One region of the Alkalibacterium indicireducens genome, then DNA from elsewhere that is predicted to be linked to it. Evidence: a T-box and tRNA genes for the amino acid it is inferred to sense, from the RefSeq annotation. Region 1 holds a T-box; the other holds one or more tRNA genes.
What was found. A T-box is a leader RNA that pairs with one kind of tRNA and senses whether it is charged. The one in region 1 lies ahead of ABFX15_RS11260 (valine--tRNA ligase), so its partner is inferred to be a tRNA-Val.

Region 1 (6,663 bases):
TTCAGTACATATTACCTCAAGAAAACACATTATACTGATATCGACCGACTGGATCACAAAAAAAAGGACGTATTCAGTTATTTGCCTAATGAGAAAGCAGATAAGCTTGAAAGAATGGCAATTAGTGGCCAATCTAAAGCATCAGCTGAAATGGCTGTCAGTAAGGTGAACTTGATCAATGATGAACGACTGCCGGAAGTAGAGGCGTTTTTATTTGATGCCGAACAAGCCACAGATCGTTACCGGTTCAAGCAGGCTTCAGACTATCAGAAAAGAGCAGATGAATCGCTGAATGCTATTGAAGAAGATGTCAAGCAGATAGTCAGTACGATCGATGAATTGCTGCAGCGTGAAGAAGCGAATCTGAAAAAAGTCGATGCTATTAAGAAAAGGTACCATAAAATCAGAAAAGAACTGCTGGCGAACAGCTTTACTTTTGGCGACAGCATCAATAATCTCGAAGACAAATTGGGTGACATTGAATCCAAGTTCACCTCGTTTTCCGATCTGACAGCATCAGGAGATCACGAAGAAGCTAAGCTGATTGTATCTAAACTGGATAAAGATATGTCAGCGATGGAAAAGCTAATGAGTCGTATTCCTGAACTGATCAAGACGATCAACACGTCCTATATCAAACAGAAAGAAGAGATAGTCGAAGGGTACAGAACTCTGACTGAACAAGGGTATCTCTTTCCAGAAGCAAATGAAATGGAAAATAAGCTAAACACGCTCGATAATGATATCATTGAACTGAAATCTCATATTGAGGAACTGGATATTAAAAAAGCAGATTCTCAAAGTGAAGCTGTCGAAATAGAGATCAATGACTTATACGATCTTATGGAAACTGAAATTGAATCCAAGGCATCGGTAAACACTTTAATCAAGAAACTAAAGAAGATCATATTGTACGTTCAGGAGCAGAATCGTGAAATGGGCTTTGAACTTGACCGGATCAACCAGAGCTATACCCTCTATCAGAATGAGGAGAATCAGTATAAAGACCTGAAAGAGGCCCTAAAAGAACAAGTCAAACTGATCGGTGAGGTAGAAGCAGAGCTTTCAGAAGAACAAATACCGTACTCAACTGCAGAAGGGTTACTTAAAAAGAGCTTCGAGCAGTTGGAGAACGTGTCCCGAACTTATGAGACAATGTCGACACAGCTCTATTCTTATAGAGAGAAAGAGCTGCAGATCAAAACTGATATTGAAGAAATGGAAATGGCATTAAGGGAAATGAAACGTTATATTGAAAGCAAGCATCTTCCAGGTCTGCCGAAAGCTTTTCTGGATCTCTTTTTCTACACAACAGATCACCTGGAGGCTTTATCCAAGGAACTCGCCAGACCTCGTCTAAATCTGAAAGAGGTGCTATCTCTTCATAAAATGTGTGAAGATGATATCGAATCACTGGCGGACCAGACCGACACGATCGTCGATGAAGCTCTCCTGACAGAACTGACCAGCCAGCGCCTATACAGACATAAAGACGAACATCCAGAAGTAATCGAGACAATCAAATACAGTGAATCCCTCTTCCTCGATGAGTATGATTATAAAACTGCCCTTAAAATGGTCAGAGAAAAACTGGAAACAATTGAGCCTGGTGCATATCAGAACCTATCCGAAGAGTATAAAAAAGATAAATCGTATGATTAAAACTTATTTTACGGGAAAAGTCAGTCTAGTACTGGCTTTTTTCACGGTTACCATACTGCAGGTAATACACCAGTCCAAGGCTTGAAGAAGTAAAAAATTCTGATATAATAGTAAAAGTTTGTATATGAACGGCATAGAGAGGTTTTGACATGATATACTTTGACAATTCAGCTACAACTAAAATTAATGATTCAGTTCTCGAGTCCTATCTGGAAGCAAGCAAACGATACTACGGTAACCCGTCCAGTCTGCATGTTATGGGCGAAGAGACGAGTAGTCTGCTGAAACGGTCCCGTGCTCAGGTGGCCGAGCTGCTTCAGGTCGATTCTGAAGAAATAGTCTTTACCAGCGGTGGTACTGAAGGAGACAACTGGGCAATAAAAGGCACAGCAATCGAAAAGATGGCTTACGGGAAGCATATTATCTCTACAGCTATCGAGCATCCAGCAGTAATTAAATCCTTGGAGCAACTGGAACAAATGGGCTGGGAAGTGACGTACCTTTCTGTAGATGAGAAAGGTCAGATCGATTTGGATGAACTAAAGCAGGCAATCAGAAAAGATACGGTTCTTGTATCCATAATGGCTGTCAACAATGAGATGGGAAGCATACAGCCTTTAAGAAAGATTGGAGAAATACTTGAAACTTATCCATCTATACACTTTCATGTAGATGCTGTACAGGCAGTCGGCAAAATTGATCTGGACCTGGCTGGATCAAGAATCGATATCGCTGTCTTTTCTGGACATAAATTCCATGCGCCTAAGGGGACCGGCTTCATTTATCTGAAAAAAGGCAGAAAACTTGCTCCCCTGATGAGTGGTGGGGGCCAGGAAAAAGGAAAACGAAGCGGGACAGAAAATGTACCAGGGAATATTGCTATGGCTAAAGCTCTGAGACTTCTGTTAGAAGACGTAACAGCTAAAAGAAAAAGATTATCTGAACTGAAAAACGAACTGACTGACTATCTGAAAAAATTGGAGAAAGTGACCATCTTTAGCCCAAATGGGAGTGCACCTCATATTATTTGTTTCGGAATGAACCGGATTCGAGGAGAAGTCATTGTCCACGCACTGGAAAAGCATGGGATCATTGTATCGACGACTAGTGCTTGTTCCAGCAGGAGAAAGACGAAAACACCAACTGTACTGGATATGGGCTACACTAAAGAAGAAGCTGAATCAGCTGTCAGAATCAGCTTGAGTCACTTAAACACGAATGATGAAGTTCAGGAATTCAAAGACCAGTTCAATTTGATATATGAGCAGTTGAAAGATATAAATTAAGGAGAGCGTTATGCAGATTACAGAAATTCTGGTTCGCTATGGCGAGCTGTCTACAAAAGGAAAGAACAGAAAATTTTTTATCAAGAAGCTGCACAGAAATGTTCGGTCACAACTTCGTCAGTTCAGCACAGTCAAGATCAGTTCGAACAGGGACAGGATGCATATTGATCTGAACGAGGAAGACGCCAATGCAGTGATGACCGAACTCAAGGATGTATTCGGTATCCAGTCATTTTCACCTGTCGTTAAAGTGGATAAAACGCTGGAAGAAGCCAAGAAAGCCGTTGTTCATCTGGTTAAGGAACAGTTTAGGGAAGGTATGACCTTCAAGATCATGACCAGAAGAGCTGACCATGATTTTGAATATGATACGAATGAAATGAACCGCCTTCTTGGAGCAGAAGTTGAAAAAGCTGTTCAGCCGGTATCAGTGAAAATGAAAAACCCCGATGTAACGGTCAGGGTAGAGGTTCGAAAAGATGGGATATTCATCTCTGTCGATACTTTGTCCGGTGCAGGAGGTCTTCCAGTAGGTACAAGTGGTAAAGGGATGCTTATGCTGTCAGGCGGGATCGATTCACCTGTTGCAGGATATCTGTCTATGAAACGAGGCATGTCCATAGAAGCCGTTCATTTTCACAGCCCGCCTTACACTAGTCCGCAAGCTCTTCAGAAAGCTAAAGATCTCACTGCCAAAATTGCACGATATGGGGGAGACGTCACCTTCCTGGAAGTTCCTTTTACTGAAATTCAGGAAGAAATTAAGAAAGTGATTCCCGAAGCGTATTCAATGACTATTACCAGACGAATGATGCTGAGGCTGACTGATGCGATCAAAGAACACAGAAACGGGTTGGCGATAATCAATGGTGAGTCGCTCGGGCAAGTCGCTTCTCAGACTCTAGAAAGCATGAGAGCTATAAACGAAGTGACCAATACTCCTGTTCTCAGACCACTGATTTCAATGGACAAGAACGACATCATTAAAATTGCACAGGATATCGATACCTTTGATCTGGCGGTTCAGCCTTATGAAGACTGCTGCACGGTCTTTGCCCCTACACGTCCTAAAACAAAGCCTAGACTGCACAAGGTCAAGGAACTGGAAGAGGAGCTGGATATTGACGGGCTGATGCAGCGTGCACTGGACGGCATAGTTGATACGGTGATCGGTAAACATTCCGGTTCAGAGCATTCAGACGAAGCAGCTTTTGATTCGCTTTTCTGATTCTTTTGGTTGCATTCGGCCCTGATGAACCGTACACTAGACTTAAACCATAGGAAAGAAGGAAATAACATGGATGTAACTTTAAAAGGTGAAAAATTCCAGACAAACGCTCAACCCCCTCAAGTAGGAGACGATGCGCCTTCCTTTACGGCTAAGAATCTGAATGAAGAAACGGTCAGCTTGTCAGATTACAAAGGAGATGTGCTGATCATCAGTACGGTTCCGGATATTGAAACAAGCACGTGTTCCAGACAGACGAATACCTTCAATGATAAAGCTGAAGATCTGAAGAATACACGGATCATTTCCATATCGACAAATACTATAGAGCAGCAGACCAAATGGGCAGAATCTAAAGTGCTGTCTTCAGATATTCTTCATGACAGTGACCGGTCATTTGCTAAAGATTATGGTCTTTACATCGAAGCTATTGACAAAATGGCTCGGACAGTCTTTGTCATCAATAGAAACGGCCAGATCGTCTACCGTGAAGTGGTGAAAGAAATGGCAGAAGATCCTAACTATGAAGAAGCTTTGTCAGCTGCAAGACATGAAGAAGCAGAACTGAACTAATTCAGACAAGAGAATAAATAAAAGCATAGAACAAGAGGAGTAATGATCCGAATCATCTCAGAGAATGGGTGTCAGCTGGAAATCCCTGATGAAGACGATCACGAAGTAGCTTGGGAGCTTTTACGGGGAAACCAAATAGTACTCGTAAATGGGACGACAGACCATTAATACTGTCTAGAGAGATTACAGCATATATTTGATCGACCGGAATATGCTGTAGTAATATAGGTGGTACCGCGAAGCATTCGTCCTAGTTTGATTAGGATGGGTGCTTTTTTTGATAATTAAAATAAATGAGGTGCATAAAATGGAAGAGAATAACATGTCAACGAAATACGATCCAACTGCCGTAGAAGCAGGAAAATATCAGGAATGGCTGGATAAAGATTTGTTCAAGCCAAATGAGAAGGGAACAGAACCGTATTCTATCGTCATTCCGCCGCCGAACGTGACAGGGAAACTTCACTTGGGCCACGCATGGGATACGACGCTTCAGGATATCATAATTAGACAAAAGCGTATGCAGGGATATGACACCTTGTGGCTTCCAGGGATGGACCATGCCGGAATAGCAACCCAGGCCAAAGTAGAAGAGAAACTGGCTGAGCAGAACATTTCCCGTCATGATCTGGGTCGAGAGAAGTTTCTTGAAAAAGTATGGGACTGGAAAGAAGAATATGCGGCTAATATCCGTGATCAGTGGGCAAAAGTTGGTATATCAGTCGATTATTCAAGAGAACGGTTTACGCTTGATGAAGGACTGAATAAAGCAGTAAACAAAGTATTTGTTGATCTGTATAATAAGGGTCTTATCTATCGTGGAGAGTACATCATCAACTGGGACCCTAAAGCGCAGACGGCCTTATCAGACATTGAAGTCGAGCACAAAGAAGTCAATGGTGCCTTCTACCATATCAGCTATCCGATAGTGGACAGCGAGGAGTCGGTAGAAATTGCTACGACCCGTCCGGAAACAATGCTTGGAGATACGGCTGTAGCTGTCCATCCAGATGATGAGAGGTATCAGCACCTGATTGGAAAGAAAGTGCTACTTCCTATATTAGACAGGGAACTGGATGTCATCGCTGATGACTATGTCGACATGGAATTTGGTACAGGAGTAGTCAAGATTACTCCCGCCCATGACCCGAATGATTTTGAAATCGGTCAGCGACATGATCTGAAACAAATCAATGTGATGAACAATGATGGATCCATGAACAGTCTGGCAGGAAAATATGAAGGGATGGACCGGTTCGAAGCACGTAAAGCTCTAGTCAGTGATCTTAAAGAAGAAGGATATCTAATCAAGATTGAAGACATGCAGCACAGCGTGGGTCACTCAGAACGAACAGGTGTCATTGTCGAGCCGAGACTGTCAACTCAATGGTTTGTGAAGATGGATCACTTATCTGATAAAGCACTGGCTAACCAGCTGACTGAAGATAAAGTCAATTTCGTACCGGAACGTTTTGAGAAGACATTCAATAGCTGGATGGAAAATGTACACGACTGGGTTATTTCAAGACAGTTGTGGTGGGGACACCGTATACCGGCCTGGTATCACAATGAGACAGGTGAAGTTTACGTTGGAGAGTCAGCCCCCTCTGATCTGGAAAACTGGACGCAGGATAATGATGTGCTGGATACCTGGTTCAGTTCGGCCCTCTGGCCTTTTTCTACTATGGGGTGGCCTGACGTGGAAAGCAGCGACTTTAAGAAATACTTCCCGACGAGTACGCTGGTAACAGGGTATGACATTATTTTCTTCTGGGTCAGCCGTATGATTTTCCAGAGTCTTGAATTTACAGGCAAAGCGCCGTTCAAGCATGTTCTCATGCATGGACTGATAAGAGATGAGCAGGGCAGAAAGATGAGTAAATCTTTAGGAAACGGAATTGATCCTATGGAAGT
Region 2 (5,755 bases), on a different contig from region 1:
ATGTCAATGCTTTTATTTAATTTCTTTAAAAGCATTTATTTCGAATCGTCTTCTTCCTGACGACAACTTCATTACTATACCTTGTTTCCAATTGCTTGTCAACAAGTATTTTATGTTTTAGTGTTACTAGCAAATATCGTTTGCAGCAACAGAATTAATAATAACAGGTATTTGAAGAATCGTCAATGATTAAATTGTATTTAACAATCATTTTTTTAACAAGATTTTTTAATAAGTGCATGGTATCGAGCTTGCGGCTTGCTCAACCTTTTATTGTATCATCTTTTTTGTAATTGCTTCTAAGTCTGTCTTTACCGGTCGACTCATTAGCCCCTCTTTATTGTGTGCTGGTATATATACGCAAACTTCACCGTACTTCACTGTCCATCCAGCAACAGACTCTTCATATTCTGAAGATGAAGTCATAGTGACTGTGACATCTTTACCGTAATTAATGAAACAATGTTCATCGGTAATACTAAATTCTTCTTTTCTATCAGTTAGACTACTTTCTTCTATATACTTGTAGTTCACACTAACAGGCTTCTCCGGATGATAATCAAAACTGCCTCCTACCATGTCAATATAAGTAGTCAACTTTTGATAGCTGACTAATCCCGAATGCCAAACTAGCCATGACCCACCTTTTTTTACATAGTCTACTATTTTATCTTCTTCGAACTCTGTCATCCATTCTTCCGGGTTATCTGATTCAGGATCCAAGCGGTTCTCTGAAGCTGATATTACAAGGTCTGGTCTATCTTTCAGATGTTCTGTAAGTTCTTTTCGGTCTGCACATAGGATAGTTACGTCACCCAGTTTATCCAGGACTTGTGTAAGACCCTCTTTCAATGTATCTCCATCATGATAATAGCCCCCTAGTACTGCAGCAATTTTCCTTTTACCTCCAGTTTACTATGTTTCTCTTTCCCTTTTAAGCCTCTTCTGTTACTATATTCTGTCTTTAATTTAACTGGAATAGTCTCAAGTCATCAGAATCCAATGAACTTTTCATCTCATATAGAGATACTTCTATCATAAAGTATGGTTTATCCCTCTATCTTTGCAGCATATCCATTTTAACACAAAATGTTTTATACGCTTACATTATGACTCACTTAGTTTGGTTCTATGATTCTAAACTTACTCATTTTCGTTTTTTACACAAAAAAACTCACATACTCTTATGTAGAGTGTGTGAGTTAAACGTAAGACTATATACCGGCGGCCGGAGTCGAACCGGCACGCCCTAACGGGCACTGGATTTTGAGTCCAGCGTGTCTACCAATTCCACCACGCCGGCATGATTCAATATGAAGATAAGGCGGTAACCGGATTTGAACCGGTGATGAAGGTTTTGCAGACCTCTGCCTTACCACTTGGCTATACCGCCATCCTAAAAATGATATTCAATTAAAACTGGGCTACTAGGATTCGAACCTAGGAATGACGAGACCAAAACCCGTTGCCTTACCACTTGGCTATAGCCCATTGAAGGGCGACTGATGGGGATCGAACCCACGAATGCCGAGACCACAACCCGGTGCGTTAACCACTTCGCCACAATCGCCATATTCTTAATTAAAATCATAGCATATTCAACAAATAATGTCATGATGAATTGCTGACAGGGGTAGCAGGAGTCGAACCCACATCGATGGTTTTGGAGACCATAGTTTTACCATTAAACTATACCCCTAGCGATGGAGGGAGTAGGATTTGAACCTACGAACCCGAAGGAACGGATTTACAGTCCGCCGCGTTTGGCCACTTCGCTATCCCTCCAAATTGCTATGGCGCTGGACAGAGTCGAACTGCCGACACACGGAGCTTCAATCCGTTGCTCTACCAACTGAGCTACAGCGCCATCTTTCAATATCCTGCTTTACGGTCCCGACGGGAATCGAACCCGCGATCTCCTGCGTGACAGGCAGGCGTGATAACCGCTACACTACGGGACCTCACGATTTATTCAGCCTCTATGAGGTCACACTGTGGACTTACGTCCAAGTGTATCATGTCTGTAATCGCTAAAGCTTCAACAGCCATGACAATTGCGGGGGCAGGACTCGAACCTGCGACCTCCGGGTTATGAGCCCGACGAGCTGCCAACTGCTCTACCCCGCGATAACAATAGAAAATCATTGTGTTGAGACACTTCAAGCTGACGCTTGAGTGTACTATGTCTGTAATCACTATAACGTCAACAGACATGGCAAAGGAGGATGTGGGATTCGAACCCACGCGCGCTTTTACACGCCTGACGGTTTTCAAGACCGTTCCCTTAAGCCGGACTTGGGTAATCCTCCATTAAAGTAATACTATTTAATTACTATGACCCCTACGGGATTCGAACCCGTGTTACCGCCGTGAAAGGGCGGTGTCTTAACCGCTTGACCAAGGGGCCAGTATTAAAATGGGCCTAAGTGGACTCGAACCACCGACCTCACGCTTATCAGGCGTGCGCTCTAACCGGACTGAGCTATAGGCCCTAAATATATTAGGAATACTTTATTCAAGTATAAAGCGGGTGAGGAGAATCGAACTCCCGACATCAGCTTGGAAGGCTGGGGTTTTACCACTAAACTACACCCGCTAAAACGGTCCCGACGGGAATCGAACCCGCGATCTCCTGCGTGACAGGCAGGCGTGATAACCGCTACACTACGGGACCTTACGAAAATCTTTATATGAGACACTGCGAGCTTTCGCTCGAGTGTACCATATCTGTACGTTACTAAAGTAACTACAGATATAGCAATTGCGGGGGCAGGACTCGAACCTGCGACCTCCGGGTTATGAGCCCGACGAGCTGCCAACTGCTCTACCCCGCGATAATAGTAGAAAATCATTTAAGGATACACTATGGACTTACGTCAAAGTGTATCATGTTTGTACGTTGCTGAAGCAACTACAAACATGACAATGGACCTTGCAGGACTCGAACCTGCGACCGAACGGTTATGAGCCGTTTGCTCTAACCAACTGAGCTAAAGGTCCTCGGATCCGTTTGTTTATTATAGCGGCGGAGGGGATCGAACCCCCGACCTCACGGGTATGAACCGTACGCTCTAGCCAGCTGAGCTACACCGCCATTTTATTACTAATCGGGAAGACAGGATTCGAACCTGCGACCCCTTGGTCCCAAACCAAGTGCTCTACCAAGCTGAGCTACTTCCCGAATGTTAAAGTGCACCCTAGAGGAGTCGAACCTCTAACCGCCTGATTCGTAGTCAGGTACTCTATCCAATTGAGCTAAGGGTGCTGATCATTGTGAATACCGAGGGCCGGAGTCGAACCGGCACGGAGAAAACTCTCCGCAGGATTTTAAGTCCTGTGCGTCTACCAATTCCGCCACCCCGGCTGAAGTGTACTTTGGTTACCTGTGTCTATTCACAAGCGGAAGACGGGATTCGAACCCGCGACCCCCACCTTGGCAAGGTGATGTTCTACCACTGAACTACTTCCGCAACAAGGCAGATCAGTCTGCCCGTAAAAAATGCCGGCTAAAGGATTTGAACCCTCGACCCACTGATTACAAATCAGTTGCTCTACCAACTGAGCTAAGCCGGCGTGTTGTTATGCGGATGGAGGGACTTGAACCCCCACGCCGTGAAGCGCTAGATCCTAAATCTAGTGCGTCTGCCAATTCCGCCACATCCGCATGTAGCATATATAAGATTACTCTTATATATGAGCCGTACAGGATTCGAACCTGTGACCCACTGATTAAAAGTCAGTTGCTCTACCAACTGAGCTAACGGCTCATGGATCTATGGAGGTTAACGGGCTCGAACCGCTGACCCTCTGCTTGTAAGGCAGATGCTCTCCCAACTGAGCTAAACCTCCATTAAAAACTGCATAGCAACGTCCTGCTTTCACAAAGGGAAACCCTTCACTATCCTCGGCGCTGAGAAGCTTAACGGCTGTGTTCGAAATGGGAACAGGTGGATCCTTCTCGCTATCGCCACTATACAGTTTATTGCGTCGTGTTACCGCAGCAACTCTTATATCATACAAAGATATCGACCTAATGTCAACAACTTTTGTAAAAATAATTTGAACTTCTTTTCTCACCACTATTAATCCTCAGCAGGATCCTCGTTCCAGTGCTTAGTTAAAAAGCCTGCTCTTCCAGATCCAATGCTATAACGTTTATAGTGAGCAGACTCTTTTTTGTAAAAATCCTGATGGTATTCTTCAGCTGGATAAAAGGGTTTTGCCTCTTCGATAGTCGTAACGATCGGATCTTTGAATTTGCCACTTTCCTGCAGTTCTTTTTTTGACTGCTCAGCTGCTTCTTTCTGTTCCTGATTATTGTAAAAGATCACAGGTCTATAAGAATCTCCTCTATCCACAAACTGTCCACCTGCATCTGTGGGGTCAGTCTGTCTCCAGTATATCTCTACCAATTCTCTATAAGGCATTAATTCAGGGTCGTATGTGATTTCTACTGCTTCAGTGTGACCAGTCGTACCGGAAGTGACCATTCGATACGTCGGGTTTTCAACGTGTCCACCTGTATAGCCTGATACAACGGAATGGATACCGGGCTGCGAGTCAAAAGGCTTGACCATACACCAGAAACACCCTCCTGCAAATACTACTTTTTCTAATTCTGCCACGCTGTTTCCTCCTGATCCTGATTCTATTCATAGTCTAAGGTCGAATATGTCTATTATGATTGTATCACACTGCCTCGTGAATCAAAGAAAAAGAGCTTGTCTTATATATGACTCAGACAAGCCTTTCTATATTTTCCTACATCAGTGACGGACAGTTATTTAGCCGAACATCGACTTGAATCTGTATACTTCAGCAGGGATACACTTTATTTGATTTCTGTGACGCCGCCCATATACGGCACCAGTACATCAGGAATTTTTATGCTGCCGTCAGCCTGCTGATAATTTTCAAGAATTGCGGCTACTGTACGTCCGACTGCTAGCCCTGATCCATTCAGCGTGTGTACATAATCGATCTTATCGTCCTCTTCACGTCTATACCTGATCATCGCCCGTCTAGCCTGGAAAGATTCTGTATTAGAGCATGAACTGATCTCCCGGTAAGTTTCCTGCGTCGGGATCCACACTTCTAGATCATATGTTTTAGCTGCCGCAAAGCCAGTATCTCCTGTAGAAAGAAGAACAACTCGATATGCAAGTCCCAGCTTCTGCAGAATCACTTCTGCATTTGCGGTCATCTTCTCAAGCTCGTCATAAGAGTCTTCCGGCTTAGCAAATTTGACCATCTCAACCTTATTGAATTGGTGGAGTCGAATCAATCCTCGAGTATCTCTTCCTGCACTTCCCGCTTCTGAACGGAATGAAGGAGATAGAGCCGTAAAGTAGATCGGCAGATCTTTTTCATCAAGAATCTCGTTCTGATAATAGTTAGTCAACGGGACTTCTGCCGTTGGAATAAGCGTCAGCGGATGTCCGTCGATCTGGAAAACATCTTCTTTGAATTTAGGAAACTGACCTGTACCATACAGAGCATCATCATTTGCAAGATAAGGCGGAATGACTTCTTCATATCCGTGTTCAGTCACATGCAGGTCGATCATGAAGTTATAAAGAGCACGCTCCAGTCTGGCACCGAGTCCTTTGTAATACAGGAATCGGCTTCGGGCAACTTTTGCACCTCTTTCAAAATCTAGAATTTTCAGGTCAGCACCTAAATCCCAGTGGGCTTTCGGTTCGAAGTCGAATTCAGGCAGATCTCCCCACTTGCGTATTTCTTCGTTTGATTCTTC

Region 2: it encodes a tRNA-Val, which carries the amino acid that the T-box ahead of ABFX15_RS11260 (valine--tRNA ligase) is inferred to sense. The anticodon was not compared.

The regions. Positions count from the first base shown of each region.
Region 1 covers NZ_BAAADA010000197.1:41,525-48,187, forward strand. Annotated here, with positions in the region: gene ABFX15_RS11240 (septation ring formation regulator EzrA) at 1-1,662, shown strand, start outside; gene ABFX15_RS11245 (cysteine desulfurase family protein) at 1,812-2,948, shown strand; gene thiI (tRNA uracil 4-sulfurtransferase ThiI) at 2,959-4,176, shown strand; gene ABFX15_RS11255 (thiol peroxidase) at 4,246-4,749, shown strand; T-box leader at 4,767-5,005, shown strand; gene ABFX15_RS11260 (valine--tRNA ligase) at 5,057-6,663, shown strand, end outside.
Region 2 covers NZ_BAAADA010000001.1:340-6,094, forward strand. Annotated here, with positions in the region: gene ABFX15_RS00010 (ThuA domain-containing protein) at 271-852, opposite strand; tRNA gene ABFX15_RS00015 (tRNA-Leu) at 1,220-1,303, opposite strand; tRNA gene ABFX15_RS00020 (tRNA-Cys) at 1,323-1,393, opposite strand; tRNA gene ABFX15_RS00025 (tRNA-Gln) at 1,420-1,491, opposite strand; tRNA gene ABFX15_RS00030 (tRNA-His) at 1,498-1,570, opposite strand; tRNA gene ABFX15_RS00035 (tRNA-Trp) at 1,629-1,699, opposite strand; tRNA gene ABFX15_RS00040 (tRNA-Tyr) at 1,705-1,785, opposite strand; tRNA gene ABFX15_RS00045 (tRNA-Phe) at 1,795-1,867, opposite strand; tRNA gene ABFX15_RS00050 (tRNA-Asp) at 1,889-1,961, opposite strand; tRNA gene ABFX15_RS00055 (tRNA-Met) at 2,055-2,127, opposite strand; tRNA gene ABFX15_RS00060 (tRNA-Ser) at 2,220-2,309, opposite strand; tRNA gene ABFX15_RS00065 (tRNA-Glu) at 2,336-2,407, opposite strand; tRNA gene ABFX15_RS00070 (tRNA-Ile) at 2,418-2,492, opposite strand; tRNA gene ABFX15_RS00075 (tRNA-Gly) at 2,526-2,596, opposite strand; tRNA gene ABFX15_RS00080 (tRNA-Asp) at 2,602-2,674, opposite strand; tRNA gene ABFX15_RS00085 (tRNA-Met) at 2,762-2,834, opposite strand; tRNA gene ABFX15_RS00090 (tRNA-Ile) at 2,927-3,000, opposite strand; tRNA gene ABFX15_RS00095 (tRNA-Met) at 3,021-3,094, opposite strand; tRNA gene ABFX15_RS00100 (tRNA-Pro) at 3,108-3,181, opposite strand; tRNA gene ABFX15_RS00105 (tRNA-Arg) at 3,192-3,265, opposite strand; tRNA gene ABFX15_RS00110 (tRNA-Leu) at 3,279-3,364, opposite strand; tRNA gene ABFX15_RS00115 (tRNA-Gly) at 3,399-3,470, opposite strand; tRNA gene ABFX15_RS00120 (tRNA-Thr) at 3,501-3,573, opposite strand; tRNA gene ABFX15_RS00125 (tRNA-Leu) at 3,583-3,664, opposite strand; tRNA gene ABFX15_RS00130 (tRNA-Lys) at 3,695-3,767, opposite strand; tRNA gene ABFX15_RS00135 (tRNA-Val) at 3,777-3,849, opposite strand; rRNA gene rrf (5S ribosomal RNA) at 3,860-3,975, opposite strand; gene msrA (peptide-methionine (S)-S-oxide reductase MsrA) at 4,083-4,625, opposite strand; gene serS (serine--tRNA ligase) at 4,832-5,755, opposite strand, start outside.